DNA from 3 places in the Sphingomonas sp. BRN-1R genome. Region 1 is predicted to be linked to each of the others. Evidence: riboswitches for the same ligand, from Rfam matches in the RefSeq annotation. Region 1 holds a riboswitch; each other region holds the start of a gene.
The links. Region 1 has a riboswitch for cobalamin ahead of AC3ANX_RS09100 (TonB-dependent receptor plug domain-containing protein). Riboswitches for the same ligand answer to the same signal wherever they lie in the genome.

Region 1 (6,123 bases):
CGCCGGCCGCCGCCAGCGCCAGCACGACGCCGACGCGCGCCAGCGCAGGGCGATAGGTCCGCGCCAGAACGAGCGGCAGCCCGACCGCCGGCGCCGCGCCGATCCACACCATCGCGCCGACCACCGGCAGCCGGGCCGCGAGCGCGAACGCCAGCGATGCGGCGAGTAAAAGCCAGCCGAAGAAGCGCGCCTGCTGACGCCGCGCGACCGCAAGCCGTCGGCCGGTAAGCGCGTCGCCGTGCTGCGGCTGCGCGACCGCGAGCGCGAACAGCGCGAGGTACAGCAACGCGACCGAGGCGATCAGCACCGCGCGCTCCGCCACGCGAGCCACCCGCACAACAGCCCGAAGCCGCAGAGCGCGAGATTGCCCCCGACCAGCACCGCGTCGGGCGCGGCGATCCAGCCGCCCAGCCACGGCGCGACGAATAGCCCCAGCGCAAGCCCGGCGAAGGGCAGCGGCCAGCGCAGCCGTCGTGGCAGCGCCGCGACGATCACCGCGGCGAAGCCAGCCGTCAGCAGCGCGACCGTGACCTCCGCGCCCGCGCGACTCTCCGCGCCAAGCGGCAGCAGGCGATTGGCCCAGAGGAAGGCGATCGCCCCCGCCGGCACACCGAGGATCACGCCGGCATTGACGCGCGCGAGCAGGCGATTGGCGCGATCGGCGACGCGTTCGCAGCGCTTGACCGTCCACAGGATCAGCCCGGTCGCGATTGCCATCGTCAGCATCGCCCCGCCGAGGAAATACAGCCACCGCAAGGGGAGCGGCGCGAAGCGGGCGATGTGCAGCCCGTACAGCCAGCTATAGGCGGTGATCGCCGGGCGATGTTCGATCCAGCCGCCCAGCAGGCGGCCGTTCACCGCATCATAGCTCGCCACGCCGCGATTGGTGGCGATCTGCGCGCTGTCGGCGCAGGTGAAGCTCGCCACCGCCGCCGCATCGCCGGGGTTGACGATCGTCACACGCCCTACCGCGCCGCCGCAGCGGCGTTGTGCATCGCGCATCATCGCGGCGATGGTGCCGAGCGGGGCCGGGTGCTTCGCCGCCGGTCGATCGACACCGCCGGGCGCAAGCTCGCGGTACATCGCCGCCGTGTCCGCGCCGTATCCGGCGATACCCGGCCAGGGCATGCTGAGCGACATCAAGGTCAGCAGCCCGGTCGCTGTAATCATGATGTGGAACGGCAGCGACAGCACGCCGAGCGCATTGTGTGCGTCAAGCCACGAGCGCTGGCCCTTGCCCGCGCGGAACGTGAAGAAATCGCGGAAGAAACGGCGGTGCGCGACCACGCCCGAGATCAACGCGATCAGCATGGTCGCGGCGGCCAACGCGGCGAGTAGCCGCCCCCACGGATAGGGCAACTCCAGCTCGAAATGCAGCCGGTAGAAGAACTCGCCGCCCATCGTTTCGCGCGCCACCGGCGCACCGCTCAGCGGATCGAGCGCGCGGAACAGCAGCTTGCCGCCGTGCGTGAAATAGGCGTCTGTGGTGCCGGCGCGCGCGTCGGGCGCGGTGAGATACCAGGTGGGCGCGTCGGCGGCGTCCCGCGCCAACCACCGCGTCGCCGCCGTGATCGCCTGCACCGGATCGGCTGCGGCACGCGTTTCCGGGCGCATCCAGCGGCTGATCTCGGGCCTGAACATGCTGAGCGTGCCCGCGAATGCCATCAGGTACAGGACATGGCCGAGCAGCAGCCCGGTCCAGCCGTGGAGCCACGCCATCGTCTGGCGCGCTCCGTCGTGGAGGCGGTTCATGCCGGGGGGAGTGGCAGCATCAGCGCGAGCGTGCCGAACGCCGTCGCAAGCGCGATCACGCCGCAGCACGCCCGGCCGGGGCTGCGCGTGAGGAAGGCCCAGATCGTCACGAGGGGGAACAGCAGCAGCGCGACCAGCACCGCAGTCATCACCGCCTCCGGCCGTGCCATCGGCAGTGCGCGGGCGAGGAAAGCGCCGAGCGTCGCGACCACCGCATAAGCGCCGACGGTCCCCGCAAACGTGCGCGCGGCGACGTTGACGCGATACCGTGCGCATCGCCGGTCCCGCACCATCGGCGCAACCAGCCTTGCGCGCGGGCGCAGGTCGGCGGCGGCGCTGCGGCGCTCGACAGCGGGGGCGGCGCTGCGGCGCGGGATGATGGCGTTGCCTGCGAATGCGGGGCTGAAATGCCGGTTCATGACGAACAACTACGAACAGGTCTTTTGCGAGTCAATCGCATTATCACATCGTGAAGACAGCTCGCGAAGGAATTCGGCTCGTCATGGCTCCACATCGGCCCGCCCGCGTTGTCATATGATGAAGATCGCCGTCTACGCACAGCCCGGTCGCCGCCGACGGCCGCCTAATGAGATCGTCGGCCCGGTCGTCGCGGCCGCGCTGCTGGTCGGCGGGTGCAGTCACAAGGTCCATTCGCCCGCCCCGCCGCGAATCGCAGACGCGCCCGATTTCCCGATCGAAACCTCCTCGATCGTGGTGCCGATCTCGGGATCGCTCGATGATCTCGCCCGCGCGCTTGAGGCGCAGGTGCCGAGGCGGCTGTGGGGAATCGACAAGCAGCTCGACGCCTGTGTCCCGGCCAAGCGCGTCAACATCGGCATCGCGCATGTCCGCGTGCTGCCCAACCTCGGTTGTCGGGTGACGGGCGAGGTGACACGCGGGCGGCTGAAGCTCGGCGGTCACGGCAACCGGCTGACGATCGACATCCCCGTCCACGCCGCCATCGCCGCGCAGAAGGTCGGCGGCGTGGTCTCCAAGACCGCGACGGGCGATGCGGTGGTGCATGCCGTCGCGCAACTGTCGATCGCGGGTGACTGGTCGCCGACCGCGAAGGTGCGGATCGCTTATGACTGGACGACCCCGCCCGGCATCGACTTCCTCGGTCGCCGCATCGAGTTCGCCAGCAAGGCCGACGCGCGATTGAAGCCGGTGCTGGCGGGGCTGGAACGCAGCCTGCCGCGCGAACTGAACAAGCTCGATCTACGCGCCAAACTCGCCTCCGCCTGGGCGCAGGGCTTCACCTCGATCATGCTCAACCGCGACAAACCGCCGGCATGGATGCGGATCACCCCGAAGCGGCTCGGCTTCGGCGGCTATGCGATCACCGGGCGAACGCTCGTGCTGACGCTGGCGGCGGACGCCCTGACCGAGACGTTCGTCGGCGCGCGTCCCGCCGATCCCGTGACCACGCCGCTGCCGCCGCCCGCACCATCGGTCGGCAAGCAGGGGCTCAACTTCTTCATTCCGGTGCTGGCGGATTATGCGCAGCTCGAACCCGTTGTGCAGCGTGTGCTGGTGAAGCGCGCCAACAAGGGCATCTCGCTCGCCGGGATCGGTCCTGTCGACGTCGAGTTTGGCAAGGTGACGGTTTATGCCACCACCGGCGGGCGGCTCGCGATTGGGGTAAAGGCGAAGGCGAAGGCACGCAGCAGTTCGCTGCTCGCCACCAAGGGCGAGGTGTGGCTGACGGCGGTGCCCTATAATGTCTCCAATTCGCAGCTGATCCGCGCGCGCGACGTCGCGATCAGCACCGATACGGACAGCGAGACGGTCAACCTGCTCGTTTCGCTGTTCAAGGACACGTCGATCCGCGACACGATCGCGCAAGGGCTGGCCCACGACTTCGCGCCCGATTACGCAAAGGTGCTGCGCTCCGCGCGGAAAGCGATCGGCCAGCGGCGTGAGGGTGACTTCCTGCTCTCCGCCGATGTGACGCGGGTGGAGAACGGCAGGCTGGCGGTGACGGGCAAGGGTCTGTTCCTGCCGGTGCGCGCGGTGGGGCAGGCGACGATCACCTATGCGCCGCTCAGGCGATAGCACGCGAATAGCGGTTGGCCGCTGCCGCGTTGTGGCGTAAGGGCCGCGCCGGACGCTTGAGCGGGCAACCGCTTCGTCCACGATCGCGTCGGTGCCCCGCGAGGGGCTTAAACGGGAATGCGGTGCGGGTCTCATGCCCAAATCCGCAGCTGTCCCTGCAACTGTAAGCGGCGAGCGTGATGCACCGGCCCGTAAGGGCGGCCACTGAAGCCCTTGGGGTTCGGGAAGGCGTGCATCAGGCGCTGACCCGTGAGCCAGGAGACCTGCCGGCGTATCGTCGCTCTTGCCGTGGTCCAGGAACAGGCCAAGGCACGGTTCTCCGTCTGAGCGACAGACTGAGCGGTGGGGGCCGCAAGGGTCGTGCAGGCCGGGGCCGATTGGCGTCCGCCCGACGTGCGCGATCGGTCGTCTGCGAAAGATGGCTTGCCCCTGCCGATGTGTCGCAAGACGCCGGGGGGAAGACATTTGAAGACCATGATTTCACTGATCGCGCTGACCGCGGCCACACCGGCGCTGGCGCAGAGCGCCGCTACGGACGATGCCACCGTGACCGACACCGTCGTCGTCACCGCCGCGCGCGCGCCGGGCGGCATCTCGACCGCGACGCTCGGCTCGTCGGCGACGGTGCTGACCGCGCAGGATCTCGCCGATCGCCAGACCGTGATCGTCTCGGACGTGCTGCGCGACGTTCCGGGCGTCTCGGTCAACCGCACCGGCGCGGTCGGCGGGATGACGCAGGTGCGCATCCGCGGCGCGGAGAGCAACCATACGCTCGTCCTGATCGACGGCATCGAGGCGGCCGATCCCTATTACGGCGAATACGACTTCGCTTCGCTGACCGCGGACCCCGGCGCGCGCGTCGAGGTGCTGCGCGGCGAGCAGAGCGCGCTGTACGGATCGGACGCGATCGGCGGCGTCATCAACTACATCACGCCGACCGGGCGCGAGATGCCGGGGTTCGCCGGGCGGATCGAGGCGGGATCGTTCAACACGATCGACGGCGCGGTGCGCGGCGCGGGCACGGTCGGCGATTTCGACTATGCGGTCGGCGGGTCGTACTCCGGGATCGGCGGCTATGTCGTCGCACCGGCGGGCGACCGGCGGATCGGTTCGAAGATCGGCACGGTCAACGGTAAGTTCGGTTATCAATCGGGCGACTTCGCGCTGCGGGGGGTGGTGCGCTACACGCACATCGACGCCGATCTCAACGATCAGGATTATGTCGCCACGGGCAACGCGATCGACAGTGGCGGCAGCTATCTGAACGATGCGGTCTATGCTTTGGTCGGCGCGCATTACGACGCGCTGGAGGGCCGCTGGAGCAACGATCTCAGCGCGCAGTTGCAGGATTCACAACGCCAGTATCACGACGACACCGGCGCGGAGACGATCGGCGACACCGGCCGCCGCAAGAAGGTGTCGTTCGTGTCGGCGCTCAAGCTTGGCAATGATCGGGTCAGCCATCTCATCACCGGCGCGGTCGATTACGAGCACGAATCGTATCAGGGCGCCTCGGCGTTCATCACCGGCAGCAACCCGTTCCACGATACCGACAATTGGGGGCTGGTCGGCCAGTATCAGCTCACCGTCAACGACCGGCTCGGCCTCGGCGCGGCGGTGCGGCACGACATCAACGAACGGTTCCGCGATACGACGACGTGGCACCTCCAGGCGAGCTACCGCTTCGAAACCGGCACGCGCATCCACGCGGCGGGCGGAACGGGCGTGAAGGCGCCGATCTTCTCCGAACTGTTCGGCTATGCGCCCGACAGCGGCTTCGTCGGCAATCCCAATCTCAAGCCCGAGGAGTCGACCGGCTGGCAGGCGGGCGTGGAGCAGAGCTTCCTCGCCGGGCACGCCCGCATCGACGTGACCTATTTCAACGCGGTGCTGCGCCACAAGATCGTCAGCACGTTGGATCCGGTCTATACCGTCGTCAACGCGACCGGATCGTCGCCGCATCAGGGCGTGGAGGTGGCGCTGAACACGGATCTGCCCGCCGGCTTCCGCTTCGACGGCAGCTACACCTTTCTCGACGCGCACGACGAAGCCGACGTGACGCTGATCCGCCGGCCCAAGCATATCGGCAGCGCCAACCTCGCGTGGCGATCGAAGGACGATCGCTTCGGCGCGAACGTGACGGTGCGCTACAACGGCGACGCACTCGACACCAATTTCGCGACCTTCGCGACCGAGACGCTGAAGGCCTATACGCTGGTGAACTTCGGCGCGGATGTCGCGGTGGCGCGCGGCATCTCTGTGTTCGGGCGGGTCGAGAATCTGCTCGACACCGACTACCGCGAGAACGTCGGCTTC
Region 2 (6,123 bases), 460 kb from region 1:
GACGGCGATGCTGACCGGCGTGACCGAGCCGATCGAATTCACCTTCATGTTCCTCGCGCCGTGGCTCTACGCGGTTCATGCGGTGCTGACCGGGGCGGCGATGGCGCTGATGGATGCGCTCCACGTCCGGCTCGGTTTCGGCTTTTCGGCGGGGCTGCTCGACTATGCGCTCAATTACGGGCGCGCGACCCGTCCGCTGCTGCTGCTGCCGGTCGGTGCGGTCTATGCGGTCCTCTATTACACGCTGTTCCGCTTCTTCATCGTCCGCCTCGATCTGCCGACGCCGGGCCGCGAGCGGACGCCACCGGCGCCACCCGTGGCGGTGGCGAGCGCGCAGGGGACGCGGCCGCAACAGTTCATCGCGGCGCTGGGCGGGCGATCGAACCTGGTGTCGATCGACGCCTGCACGACGCGTCTGCGGCTGGTGGTGGAGGATCAGTCCGCAATCGACGAGGCCGCGCTGAAGCGGCTCGGCGCGCGGGGCGTGATGCGGCCCTCGCCGCGCGACCTGCAAGTGGTGATCGGCCCGACCGCCGACCAGCTCGCCCGCGAGATGCGCGAGGCACCCGCCGCCGCCCCGCTGGACCTCGGCCGCGGTCTGCTCGCCGCGCTCGGCGGCCCTGCCAACGTGCGGAGCGCGAGGCTGCGCGCGGGGCGCGTCGTGGTCACCGTGGCCGACGGCGCCGCGACCGACGCCGCCGCGATAGCCGCGTGCGCGCCGCGCGGCGCGGTGGAAAGCGCGCCCGGACAGTGGCACCTGCTCGCCGGCCCGGCAGCCGAAGACCTGCTCGCCACGCTCGGCCATTGATCGCGATTGCCGCGCGGCGGACCACTGCCATATACGGCGGGATATGCCGGTTGGCGCATCGCCGGGCGGTCGATTGAAGGATGCATGCCGATGACCGGACTGATCGCCCTCACGCTGCTCGCCGCGCTCGCAGCGCCTGCCGCCGCGCAGGACATGCCGATGGCCGCCTCCGCCGCGCCGGTATGCCCCAGGGATGCCGAGCCGATCCCCCCGGCGCTGACCGCGTGGAGCATGAAGACGCCGCGTGTGGCGGCAACCGATGCCGCCGCGCTCGCCACCGCCACCGTGACACCGGGTACGGCCTACACCGTGGCGCTCACGCAGACCGCCAGGGTGACGTTCCCGCTCGCCCCTTCGCACCCCGGCACGCCCGCAAGTTACGGCGGCATCGTCGGCTTCACCGTGACGCAGGGCGGCACGTACCGCGTCGCGATCGGCGCGGGCGCGTGGCTCGACGTGGTGCATGGCGGCGGCGCGCTGCGCTCGACCGCGCACGCGCATGGGCCGAACTGCTCGGGCATCCGCAAGATGGTCGATTTCACGCTGCAACCCGGCAGCTATACGCTCCAGATCGCGGGCAGCGATACCGCAACGGTCCCGCTGCTGATCGCGCGGCTGCCCTGATCGTGTGCGACGGCGACCACCTCGCGGTTGCCCGCTGCCGCGGCTTCGCATAGGAACCGCAGCGCCGGGCCGGCGTGCCGGTCCGGCCGACTCGCGCTGGTGCCTCGCCAAGGGGCTTAATCGGGAACACGGTGCGGACGATCCGTCGTCCAATGCCGGGGCTGTCCCTGCAACTGTAAGCGGCGAGCGGGATGCACATCGTCTCTTTCCACGTTTGGGGAGAGGCAGCCACTGGACCCGCGCACACCGCGCAGGATCTGGGAAGGCCGTACACCCCCGCGACGACCCGTGAGCCAGGAGACCTGCCAGCGTCCGGTCGCTCTCGCCTCGGTCCAGGGGATGGCCGCGGCACGGACCTGTCCGTCTGAGCGACGTCACCCGCGGCGGGGGCCGCATCGGTGTCGTGACTCGGCGCAGGGCGTCCGCCGGGTCCGCGTGCCGACCGTCGCCGCGACGGCAAGCCCCCGCCCGACGTTGCTGAGGCGCCCGGGGGATGAAGGTCGATGCCACCACAGGACACACCGCTTCGCCGCAGGATCGGCGGACTGTACGCCTTTCTGATCGCCGCCAACATCGGCGCCTGGATCTGGGCGTTCGCGCTGTTCCACGCACAGCCGCTGATGCTCGGCACCGCGTTGCTCGCCTGGGGGCTGGGCCTGCGCCACGCGGTCGATGCCGATCATATCGCCGCGATCGACAACGTCACGCGTAAGCTGATGCAGGACGGCAAGCGCCCCGCCACGGTCGGCTTCTGGTTCGCGATCGGGCACAGCACGATCATCCTGCTCGCCTCGGTCGGCATCGCCTTCACCGCATCGGCGCTCGCCCGGTTCGAGGCGCTGAAGGCGACCGGCGGGGTGGTCGCGACGATCGTGTCGGCCGGGTTCCTGTTCACCATCGCGGCGATGAACCTCGTTATCCTGCGCTCGGTGTGGCGCACCTTCCAGCATGTCCGCGCCGGCGGGGTCTATGTCGATGAGGATCTCGACATGTTGCTCGGCGGGCGCGGGCTGCTCGCGCGGCTGTTCCGGCCGCTGTTCCGGCTGGTGTCGACGAGCTGGCACATGGCGCCGCTCGGTTTCCTGTTCGGGCTGGGCTTCGACACCGCCACCGAGGTCGCGATCCTTGGGTTATCGGCGGCGCAGGCCAGCCACGCCTTCGCGATCGGCCCGGTGCTGGTGCTGCCGGTGCTGTTCGCCGCCGGGATGGCGCTGGTCGATACCACCGACGGCATCCTGATGCTGGGCGCCTACGAATGGGCGTTCGTGAAGCCGATCCGCAAGCTTTACTACAACATCACCATCACCGCCGTATCGGCAGCGGTGGCGATCGTGATCGGCGGGATCGAGACGCTGTCGCTGCTTGCCGACAAGCTCGGCTTGCGCGGTGGCGTCTGGTCGGCGGCGGCGGACCTTGGCGGGCGGTTCAACCTGCTCGGCTTCGGCATCATCGCGCTGTTCGCGTTGTGCTGGCTGGCGAGCTGGGCGATCTTCCGCTGGCAACGCCTCGACGAGATCGAGGTGCGGCAGAGCGCCTAGCGTTCGACGACGCGATCGGCGACGGCCTCGCGCGCCTGCCAGCCGCGCCGTTCGAGTTCGGGCACCGCCGCTGGTTCGGCCGGGTAGCCGATGCACAGCAGCCCGACGAGCGTCCAGCCGTGCGGCACGTCCAGCAAGGCGGCGACCGCGTTGGGATCGAGGATCGACACCCAGCCGAGCCCGATCCCGCGCGCGGCGGCGGCGAGCCAGATCGTGTGGATCGCCATCACGGTCGAATAGCGCAGCGCCTCGGGCATGGTGGCGATGCCGAGGCCGTGGCCGGCGGCCGGGGCCTCGTCCGAGAACACCGCGACGATCTCGGGGGCTTCACGCAGGCCGTGCAGCTTCAACGCGCGGTGTCGCGCCTGCCGATCGGCATCGGCGAACGTCAGCGCGGCGGCGGCGCTGGCGGCATCGACATGATCGGCGAGCGCGGCGCGCAGGCCGGGCGAGCGCACCCGCACGAACCGCCACGGCTGCGCATTGCCGACCGACGGCGCGAGCGCGGCGCTGTCGAGCAGATGCCGCATCGCCTCCTCGCTAACGGTCTCGGTTCGAAAATGGCGCACGTCGCGCCGCCAGCGCAGCAGTTCGGCGAAACGCGCTTCGAAAGCCGCGTCGAACACCGGCGCGACCGGGCGTGCGCGGCGCAGCAGGTACACGTCCATGATCCAGCCGTGCTCCGCGCGCAGGTCGGCGCGGCGGCGAGCGATCTCCGGCCCGGCGGTGGCGAGCGGACCGGCGACCAGCGCCTGTTGCGGCATGCCGAGATAGGCGCCCCACCAGATCTCCACCCCCTCCGCCGCCAGCGTCTCGAACGCGGTGCCGCCGTCGAGCATCACCGCGAGCGTATCGACACCCTGCGGCCAGCCGCCGTCGCGCAAGCGCCGCCCGGTGGTGACGAGCACCGGCGCGGCGAGATCGTTGAGCGGGATCGCGTGCGCTGCCGTCAGCGCCTGTACGGCGGTGATCCCCGGCACCACCTGCACGCGCATTGCCATGCCGTCCCCGCGCAGCCGTTCGGCGATGCGCAAGGTGCTGTCGTAGAGCGACGGGTCGCCCCACACGAGCAGCGCCAGCCGCCCGCCATCCGGCAGATGCATCGCGATCTGCGCCGCCCACGCCCGTGCGATCGCGTCGTGCCATGCATCGACCGCCTCCCGATACGGCGCGGCGGCATCGCGTTCGGGCAAATCGAACTCGACCACGCGCGTCGACCCGGTGAGGACGGCGACGCACAGGCCACGGCGCAGCTCAAGCAAATCGGCGGCGCGGTCCCCCTTGCGTGGCAGCAGGATCACATCCGACGCGTTCATCGCGGCGCGCGCCGCTGCGGTAAGATGGTCGGGATCGCCAGTGCCGATGCCGATCAGGTGGAGGTCGATCATCCCGCCTGTCCGATCATGTGGAAGAACGTACCGGAGACGTGACCGCGATATGATCCGCTCTCCGCCACCGCTGTCCCGTCCGCGTCGGTAACGTGCGCGAGCGCCGCGTCGGGCTGGTCGAGGATGGTCGAATAGTGAAACTCATGGCCGGTCAGCACCGCGCCCGCGCCGAGCCCGGCGATCGGCGCGGCGAGCGTCGCGCGGCGGTAGCCGAGGTGCATGCGGCGCTGCGCATAGCTCGTCACCAGCCCGAGCAGCCCGGCCATGCGGTGGCGTACCCCCTCGGCATCGATCAGTCCTTCGCCCAGCACCATATAGCCGCCGCACTCGCCGTGGATCGGCCGGGTACGCGCATGGCGTTCGAGACCGGCGTGGAAGGTCCGCGCTGCCGCCAGCCGTCCGGCGTGCAGCTCGGGATAGCCGCCGGGCAGCCACACCAGATCGGCATCGGCGGCGGGCGCTTCATCGGCGAGCGGGGAGAACGGCAGGACCTCCGCCCCCGCCCGCCGCCAGCCGTCGAGCATATGCGGATAGACGAACGAGAACGCCGCATCCTGCGCCAGCGCGATCCGCTGCGCGGGCGGCGGCGTGATGGCGGCGGGCATCGGCGCGGTTGCTGCGGCAGTCGCCACGGCCCGCAGCGCCTCGATATCGACGTGCGCGCGCAGGAACGCGGCATAGTCCGCGATGCGCGCGTCGAGATCGGGATGCTCGATCGCCTGGACGAGCCCGAGGTGCCGCTCGGGCAGTTTCAGGTCGCCGCGACGCGGCAGCGCGCCGAACACGCGGATGCCCGCCGCGGCCATGCCCGTGACCGCCAGCCGCTCATGGCGCGGGCTCGCCACACGATTGAGGATGACGCCCGCCACCACCAGATCGGGATCGTAGCGCGCGAAGCCGAGCGCGGTCGCCGCCGCCGATTGCGCCTGCCCCGACACGTCGATCACCAGCACAACCGGCCAGCCCATCCGCTTGGCCACATCCGCGCTCGCGCCGTTGCCGGTCGCGCCGGGCTTCGCCACGCCGTCGAACAGCCCCATCGACCCTTCCGCCAGCACGATCTCGGCATCGTGCGCCTTGGCGGCGATGTCGCCCATCATCGCAAGCGGCATCGCCCAGCTATCGAGGTTGAACGACGCGCGCCCGCTGGCGGCGTGGTGAAAGGCGGGATCGATGTAATCGGGACCGCTCTTGAACGGCTGCACCGTGATACCGTCCTCGCGTAGCGCGCGGAGCAGGCCGAGCATCACCGTCGTCTTGCCGGTGCCCGACGCGGGCGCGGCGATCATCAGGCCGGGCGTCATGCCTCACCCCCGGCGAAACGTGAGTCGGCACTTTGCGGACGGAAGCGCCGGTCGTAGCCGGGCGCGTAGAGGCTGCTCTCCGCAAAGCCGGTCTCGTCGAGCACGCGCCCAACGAAGATCAGCGCGGTACGCTCGGGCCGGCCCGCCACCGCATCGCTGATCGTGGCGAGCGTCCCGCGCACAATCTGTTGGTCAGGCCAGCTCGCCCGCCACACCACGGCGACCGGGCAGTCCGCGCCGTAAGCGGGGGTGAGTTCGGCGACGACATGATCGAGATTGTGGATCGAGAGGTGGATCGCCAATGTCGCCCCGGTCGCCGCGAACGCGGCGAGCGTCTCGGCGGGAGGCATCGCGCTGGCGCGGCCGGGGGTGCGGGTCAGCACCACCGATTGCGCGATGCCGGGCAGGGTCAGCTCGACCTCCAGTTCGGCGGCGGCGGCGGCGAAGGCCGGCACGCCGGG
Region 3 (6,123 bases), 470 kb from region 1:
CGATGTTGGCCGTGCAGCCCGAACTCGCGCGGGGCGTCGCCAAGGGCGTGCTCCACAAGAACACCGCGTCGCGCAAATTCTCGCGACTGACGAAGCGCCTCGCTGCGCTCGCCTGATTTTTTCGAGATCGGGGACGAAATAGCCCGCCCGGGAACGCCCGGGCGGGCTTTTCTTGCGTCTGCGCGAGATCGCTACCCGACCCCCTCTGGCACCACCGATATGGCCGTTCGCGGGCCTATCGCACAAAGCTAGGATTCTCCGCGATTCGCGCGACGCCTGCGTAACGGTCTGCACGATAAATATCGCGATTGCAGCCACTTATAAGATTTTTGACGGGAAACCTTGGCCAATTTCGAGTCAATGGGATTATTTCAGAAATCTGACGGCTGCGGCCATTGATCGAATCATCCCGATCTTCATAATCACCCCTCGAAGCGCGGACGATCGTTCGCGCACTCCAATTGAGAGCGTCGCCGGACGAACGGGATGTGATTCCGTTTGAGGGAGCGTTTGTCTGATTTGCGGTCGCTGCGCGGTCGTGGCCGAAAGAAAGGTTTTGCGTGAACGGAATGGGGGCCAGGGCAGCGTTACGCGCGGACGATCGGGGCGAGCAGGGCGAGATCGCGCGCGCCTGGATGGTCGTTCGGTCGCATCTGCGCGAATCGGCTGGCGTCCGGCTGTTCGACAAATGGCTCAAGCCGATCGAGCTGATCGAGGACGACGAGAACGGCGTGGACGCGGTGCGGCTCGCGCTGCCCTCGGCGTTCATGGCGAACTGGGTCAGCAATCATTATGCCGACCGGCTGTTGCAGGAATTCCGTGCGCAGATTCCGGGCGTGCGCAGCGTATCCATCGAGACCCGTTCGGCGACGCCGCAGCTGCAGACGCTGCGTGCCGATTCGGCGACGGTAGCCGAAGTGCCGGTTCTCCGCGCGCTTCCGGCCGCCGTCGCCACCCCGGCGGCAGCGGTGGCGACGGCAGAGCGCCCGCCGCTCGACCAGCGCTTCACCTTCGATCGCTTCGTGGTTGATGCCTCGAACCGTGTCGCCTTCAACGCCGCCCGCGCTTTGGCCGAGCCGGGCGTGCCGCGCTTCAGCCCGTTGTTCCTTCACGGCGGCACCGGACAGGGCAAGTCGCACCTGATGCACGCGATCGGCGCGGCCTATCTCGAGGCGGTGCCGGGCGCACGCGTGATCCTGATGTCGGCCGAGCGATTCATGTTCGAGTTCGTCCAGGCGCTGCGTGCGCGCGACACGCACAGCTTCAAGGCGCGGCTGCGTTCGGCCGATCTGCTGCTGATCGACGACCTCCAGTTCATCGCCGGCAAGGATTCGACGCAGGAAGAGTTCTTCCACACGATCAACGAGGTGATGGGCGCGGGCAAGCGGCTCGTCATCAGCGCGGATCGCTGCCCGCAGGATCTCGACGGGGTTGAGGCGCGGATCACCTCGCGGCTGTCGTGCGGCCTCGTCGCCGATATCAAGTCGCCCGATCTGGCGCTGCGCCGCGCGGTGCTGACGCGCAAACTCGCCGACATGCCCGGCGTGACCGTGCCGGCCGAAGTGTTCGACCTGCTCGCCAACCGCATCACCGCGAGCATCCGCGATCTGGAAGGCGCGCTCAACCGCGTCGTCGCCTATTCGCAGCTCACCGGCGATGCGATCGATCTCGAGTTCGCGGTGTCGACGCTCGGCGAAGTGCTGCGCGGTGCCGAACGCCGCGTGACGATCGACGAGATCCAGAAGGCGGTGTCGGCGCATTTCGACCTCAAGCCGGTCGATCTCGTCTCCGCGCGGCGCGCGGTGGTGATCGCGCGCCCGCGCCAGATCGCCATGTACCTCGCCAAGCGGCTGACGACGCGCTCGCTGCCCGAGATCGGCCGCAAGTTCGGCGGCCGCGATCATTCGACCGTGATCCATGCGGTGCGCCGTATCGAGGAACTGCGCGACAAGGATCGCGAGATCGACACCGCCGTACGCACGCTGCTGCACACGCTGGAGAACTGAGCGCCTGCTAATCCCCGGCGAAGGCCGGGTTCAGTCGGCAAGACTCTTGTAGAGGAGCGCAGCGCCAGTTTGCCACGGCTGCGTAACTGCACCCCCGCCTTGGCCGGGGAACGGCGCTGGGCTCGGTGCCCGCAGGCCTTCGTGCCCAACCCGAACCGTTCGTGCCGAGCGCTGGCCGGTTACCTCTGCGCGAACCTCACCGTTCGTGCCGAGCGAAGTCGAGGCACCTGCGCAGGTGCCTCGACTGCGCTCGGCACGAACGGGGAGGGGGCCGGCCCCTCCGCATCCTAATTCACGGCATAACCCGCGTCGTCGCCGCATAGAGCGCGATCGCGGCGGCGTTGGAGACGTTGAGGCTCTCCATCCGCGGCGAGATCGGCAGGCGGCCGAGTTCGTCGCAATGCGAGGCGGTGTTCTGCCGCATGCCTTCGCCCTCCGCGCCGAGCACCAGCGCCACGCGCTGCAAGCCCATCGCCTGATCGAGCGTCTGCGTCGCTTCGCCCGCCAGCCCCACGCGCCAGAAGCCGGCCTCGGCGATCTCGTCGAGCGCGCGGGCGAGGTTCACCACGCGCACCCACGGCACCAGCTCCAGCGCGCCCGAGGCCGCGCGCGCGATCGTGCCCGATTCGGGCGGCGCGTTGCGATCGGGCGTGACGATGCCGAGCGCGTCGAACGCGGCGGCCGAGCGCAGGATCGCGCCGACGTTGTGCGGATCGGTCACCTGATCGAGCACCAGCAGCGGGCGGCGATCGTCCGCGCCCTGTTCGAGCAGATCGGCGAGCCACATGTCCTCGAGCGGATCGACCTCCGCCACCAGCCCCTGGTGCGGCGCGTCCGACGGCACCAGCCGCGCGAGATCGGTGACCTCGGCATAGACGATCGGGATCACCGGCGGGATGTCGAGGCTGGCGATCGCCTCGCGCGTCGCCCAGATCTTGCGCACGACGCGGTCGGGATTGGCGAGCGCCGCCGTAACCGCATGGCGGCCCCAGAAGCGCGGGCGGCCGGCGGGCGCCTGCGAGGGGCGATGTCCGCGCCGCGCCATCAGCGTTGCGCCCGCATGGGGGAGAGGGGGGAGACGATCATATTGGGTCCACTCGGAAGGGGCCGGAGCCGGAATACACGCCGTCCGGTATGCGTCGCGGTGCCCGCATGCAAGTCTCCGCCGTTTTTCCGCGCGCTTGGGCGTTGACAGCAGGGCTTCGGATCGGCATTGGCACGCCTCGCTTTTTGGCGGCCCAACTGGACAGGTGGCCGAGTGGTTAAAGGCAGCAGACTGTAAATCTGCCCGTGCAAGCGTACGCTGGTTCGAATCCAGCCCTGTCCACCATCCTCCCGCCGAACCACCGGCGGCTCCGCGCCGGCTGATCGCCGTCTCGCGCACCCCGACATCATCGATCATCGCCGCTTTTCGAAGCGAATTGGCAGCCGCGTGTTTTCGGGCTAAGCCGTGCAGCGAAGGCCGGTTCGACCGGCCTTCGCTGATCGCGCCGGTGCCCCGCGAGGGGCTTCAATGGGAATGCGGTGCGGGGGTTCGCCCCCAATGCCGCGGCTGTCCCTGCAACTGTAAGCGGTGAGCGAGATGCGCAACGCCCGTCGCACGACGGGCATCCACTGGGCCGCCGCGCCTGGGAAGGCGCGCATCGAGCTTCGACCCGCGAGCCAGGAGACCTGCCGACGTCTGGTCGCTCTTGCCTTGGTCCAGGGGATGGTCACGGCACGGTAATTCTCCGTCTGAGCGACGAAACCGTGCGGCTGGGGCTGCATCGGTTCGCGGCAACGAGCGCCCTCCCGCGCCCGCCCGTCGTCGCGTGCCGAGCCGAACTGTCGGCCCCCGCCTGTCGTCGCTGTGGCGCGAAGGGGAAGAAACCGTGTCCGACCTGCTCAAGATACCCGTCACCATCGTCACCGGCTTTCTGGGGGCGGGCAAGACCACGCTGATAAGCCACCTGATCCGGAGCGCGGGCGGACGGCGGCTCGCGGTGATCGTCAACGAATTCGGCACACTCGGCGTCGATGGCGATATCCTCAAGGGCTGCGCGATCCCCGATTGCCCGGCCGAGAACGTGATCGAACTCGCCAACGGCTGCATCTGCTGCACCGTCGCGGACGATTTCATCCCCACGGTCGAGACTTTGCTCGCGCTCGACCCCCGGCCCGACCATATCCTGATCGAAACGTCGGGGCTCGCGCTGCCCAAGCCGCTGCTCAAGGCGTTCGACTGGCCGGCGATCCGCTCGCGCATCACGGTCGACGGGGTGATCGCGCTTGCGGACGCCGAGGCGGTCGCCGCCGGTCGGTTCGCGCCCGATGTGGCGGCACTCGACGCGCAGCGCGCCGCCGATCCGAGCGTCGATCACGAGACGCCGCTGTCCGAGGTGTTCGAGGATCAGCTCGCCTGCGCCGACATGGTGCTGCTGACCAAGGCCGATCTCGCCGGCGCGGACGGCGTGGCGGCGGCGCGCGCGGTCATCGCCGCCGAAGCGCCGCGCCCGCTGCCGGTGGTCGAACTGATCGAGGGCGTGATCGATCCGGCGGTGATCCTCGGCCTCAACGCGGCGGCCGAGGACGATATCGCCGCACGCCCCTCGCACCACGACGGCGAGGACGATCACGAGCATGACGATTTCGACAGCGTCGTGATTGAACTGGGCGAGATCGCCGCGCCCGAGGATCTCGCCGCGCGCGTCGAGGCGCTGGCGAACGCGCACGCCATCCTGCGCGTGAAGGGCTATGCCAGCGTGGCGGGCAAGCCGATGCGGCTGCTCGTCCAGGCGGTCGGCGCGCGGGTGCGCACGCAATACGACCGGCCGTGGCGCGTGGGCGAGCCGCGCGCGACGCGGCTGGTGGTGATCGCCGAACAGGGGCGGATCGACCTACCCAAGATCACGGCGGCGCTGGCGGGCTGACGCCATGCACGTCGTCTTTCGCGAGACTCACGGGCTGGACGAGACGGCCACGCCGCAGGATCTCGCGCAGAGCCCGGCCGATCTCGTGATGCTGTCCTTTTCCGACAGCGATCTCGGCGCGTTCGCGGCCGGGTGGCGACGTGGGCGCGCGACGCTGCCGGGGCTGCGGCTCGCCAACCTCGCCCGGCTGACGCACCCGCTGTCGGTCGATACTTACCTCGATCGCACGCTGTCGGGGGCGAAGGGCGTGTTGGTGCGGCTGATCGGCGGGCAAAGCTACTGGACCTATGGGTTGCAGCAGCTCGGCGCACTGGCGCGCGCGCGGGGCATCGCTCTGGCGGTGCTGCCGGCGGACGGGCGCGCCGATACGCGGCTCGACGCGGTGTCGACGCTGCCGGTGGAGACGCTGCGCCGGCTTGCCGAACTGTGCGATACCGGCGGCGCGGTGGCGGCGCAGGCGGCGCTGGCAGACCTCGCGCGCGCGGCGGGGTTCGATGTCGCGCCTGTCGCGGGGGCAGGAGCGATCGCCGAAGTCGGCGCGTGGCGGCCGGAGGAGGGCGTGACGTGCCCGGCGGCGTTCCTGCTGGGGGCGCCGCGGCCGGTGATCCTGCTGGTGTTCTACCGGTCGTATCTGACGGCCGCCGATCTGCACCCGATCGAGGCGCTTTATGCCGCCTTTGACGCGCGCGGGTTCGACGTGATCGGGCTGTTCGCGCCGTCGCTCAAGGCGGAGAGCGCGCGCGGCTGGCTGCGGCGCTGGGCGGCGGCGCTCAGCCCCGCCGCGATCGTCAACGCCACCGCCTTCTCCGCGCGCGGCGAGGAGGATGCCACCCCGCTCGACGTCGCGGGCGTGCTGGTGTTCCAGGTCGCGCTCGCCACCTCGGATCGGGCGGCGTGGGCTGAAGCCGCGCGCGGGCTGTCGCCGGCCGATCTCGCGATGCACGTCGTCCTGCCCGAGGTCGACGGACGGCTGTTCGCAGGCGTGGCGAGCTTCAAGGCCGAGTCCGCGCCCGACGCCGATCTCCAGTTCGCCCGGCGTGAGCATCGCGCCGAGCCAGCCCGCATCGCCGCGATCGCCGATCGAGTCGCGGCGTGGACGCGGCTCGCGCACACGCCGGTCGCAGCGCAGCGGCTGGCGGTGGTGGTCTCGACCTATCCGGGCAAGGCGTATCAGATGGCGCATGCGGTCGGGCTCGACGCGCTGGCCT

Region 2: linked by a shared signal. The riboswitch ahead of AC3ANX_RS07005 (HoxN/HupN/NixA family nickel/cobalt transporter) and the one ahead of AC3ANX_RS09100 (TonB-dependent receptor plug domain-containing protein) in region 1 are both predicted to bind cobalamin.
Region 3: linked by a shared signal. The riboswitch ahead of cobW (cobalamin biosynthesis protein CobW) and the one ahead of AC3ANX_RS09100 (TonB-dependent receptor plug domain-containing protein) in region 1 are both predicted to bind cobalamin.

What each region holds. Positions count from the first base shown of each region.
Region 1 covers NZ_CM173236.1:1,979,043-1,985,165, forward strand. The annotation lists gene AC3ANX_RS09080 (DUF3325 family protein) at 1-322, opposite strand, end outside; gene AC3ANX_RS09085 (PepSY-associated TM helix domain-containing protein) at 301-1,752, opposite strand; gene AC3ANX_RS09090 (hypothetical protein) at 1,749-2,171, opposite strand; gene AC3ANX_RS09095 (DUF4403 family protein) at 2,287-3,807, shown strand; cobalamin riboswitch at 3,880-4,091, shown strand; gene AC3ANX_RS09100 (TonB-dependent receptor plug domain-containing protein) at 4,282-6,123, shown strand, end outside.
Region 2 covers NZ_CM173236.1:1,520,627-1,526,749, reverse strand. The annotation lists gene nagE (N-acetylglucosamine-specific PTS transporter subunit IIBC) at 1-808, shown strand, start outside; gene AC3ANX_RS07010 (homogentisate 1,2-dioxygenase) at 899-1,432, shown strand; cobalamin riboswitch at 1,513-1,756, shown strand; gene AC3ANX_RS07005 (HoxN/HupN/NixA family nickel/cobalt transporter) at 1,936-2,970, shown strand; gene bluB (5,6-dimethylbenzimidazole synthase) at 2,967-3,638, opposite strand; partial or broken gene cobF (precorrin-6A synthase (deacetylating)) at 3,612-4,358, opposite strand; gene AC3ANX_RS06990 (cobyrinic acid a,c-diamide synthase CobB) at 4,355-5,662, opposite strand; gene cobM (precorrin-4 C(11)-methyltransferase) at 5,659-6,123, opposite strand, start outside.
Region 3 covers NZ_CM173236.1:1,506,679-1,512,801, forward strand. The annotation lists gene rpsT (30S ribosomal protein S20) at 1-116, shown strand, start outside; gene dnaA (chromosomal replication initiator protein DnaA) at 570-2,006, shown strand; gene rlmB (23S rRNA (guanosine(2251)-2'-O)-methyltransferase RlmB) at 2,299-3,051, opposite strand; tRNA gene AC3ANX_RS06935 (tRNA-Tyr) at 3,251-3,336, shown strand; cobalamin riboswitch at 3,483-3,699, shown strand; gene cobW (cobalamin biosynthesis protein CobW) at 3,878-4,915, shown strand; gene cobN (cobaltochelatase subunit CobN) at 4,920-6,123, shown strand, end outside.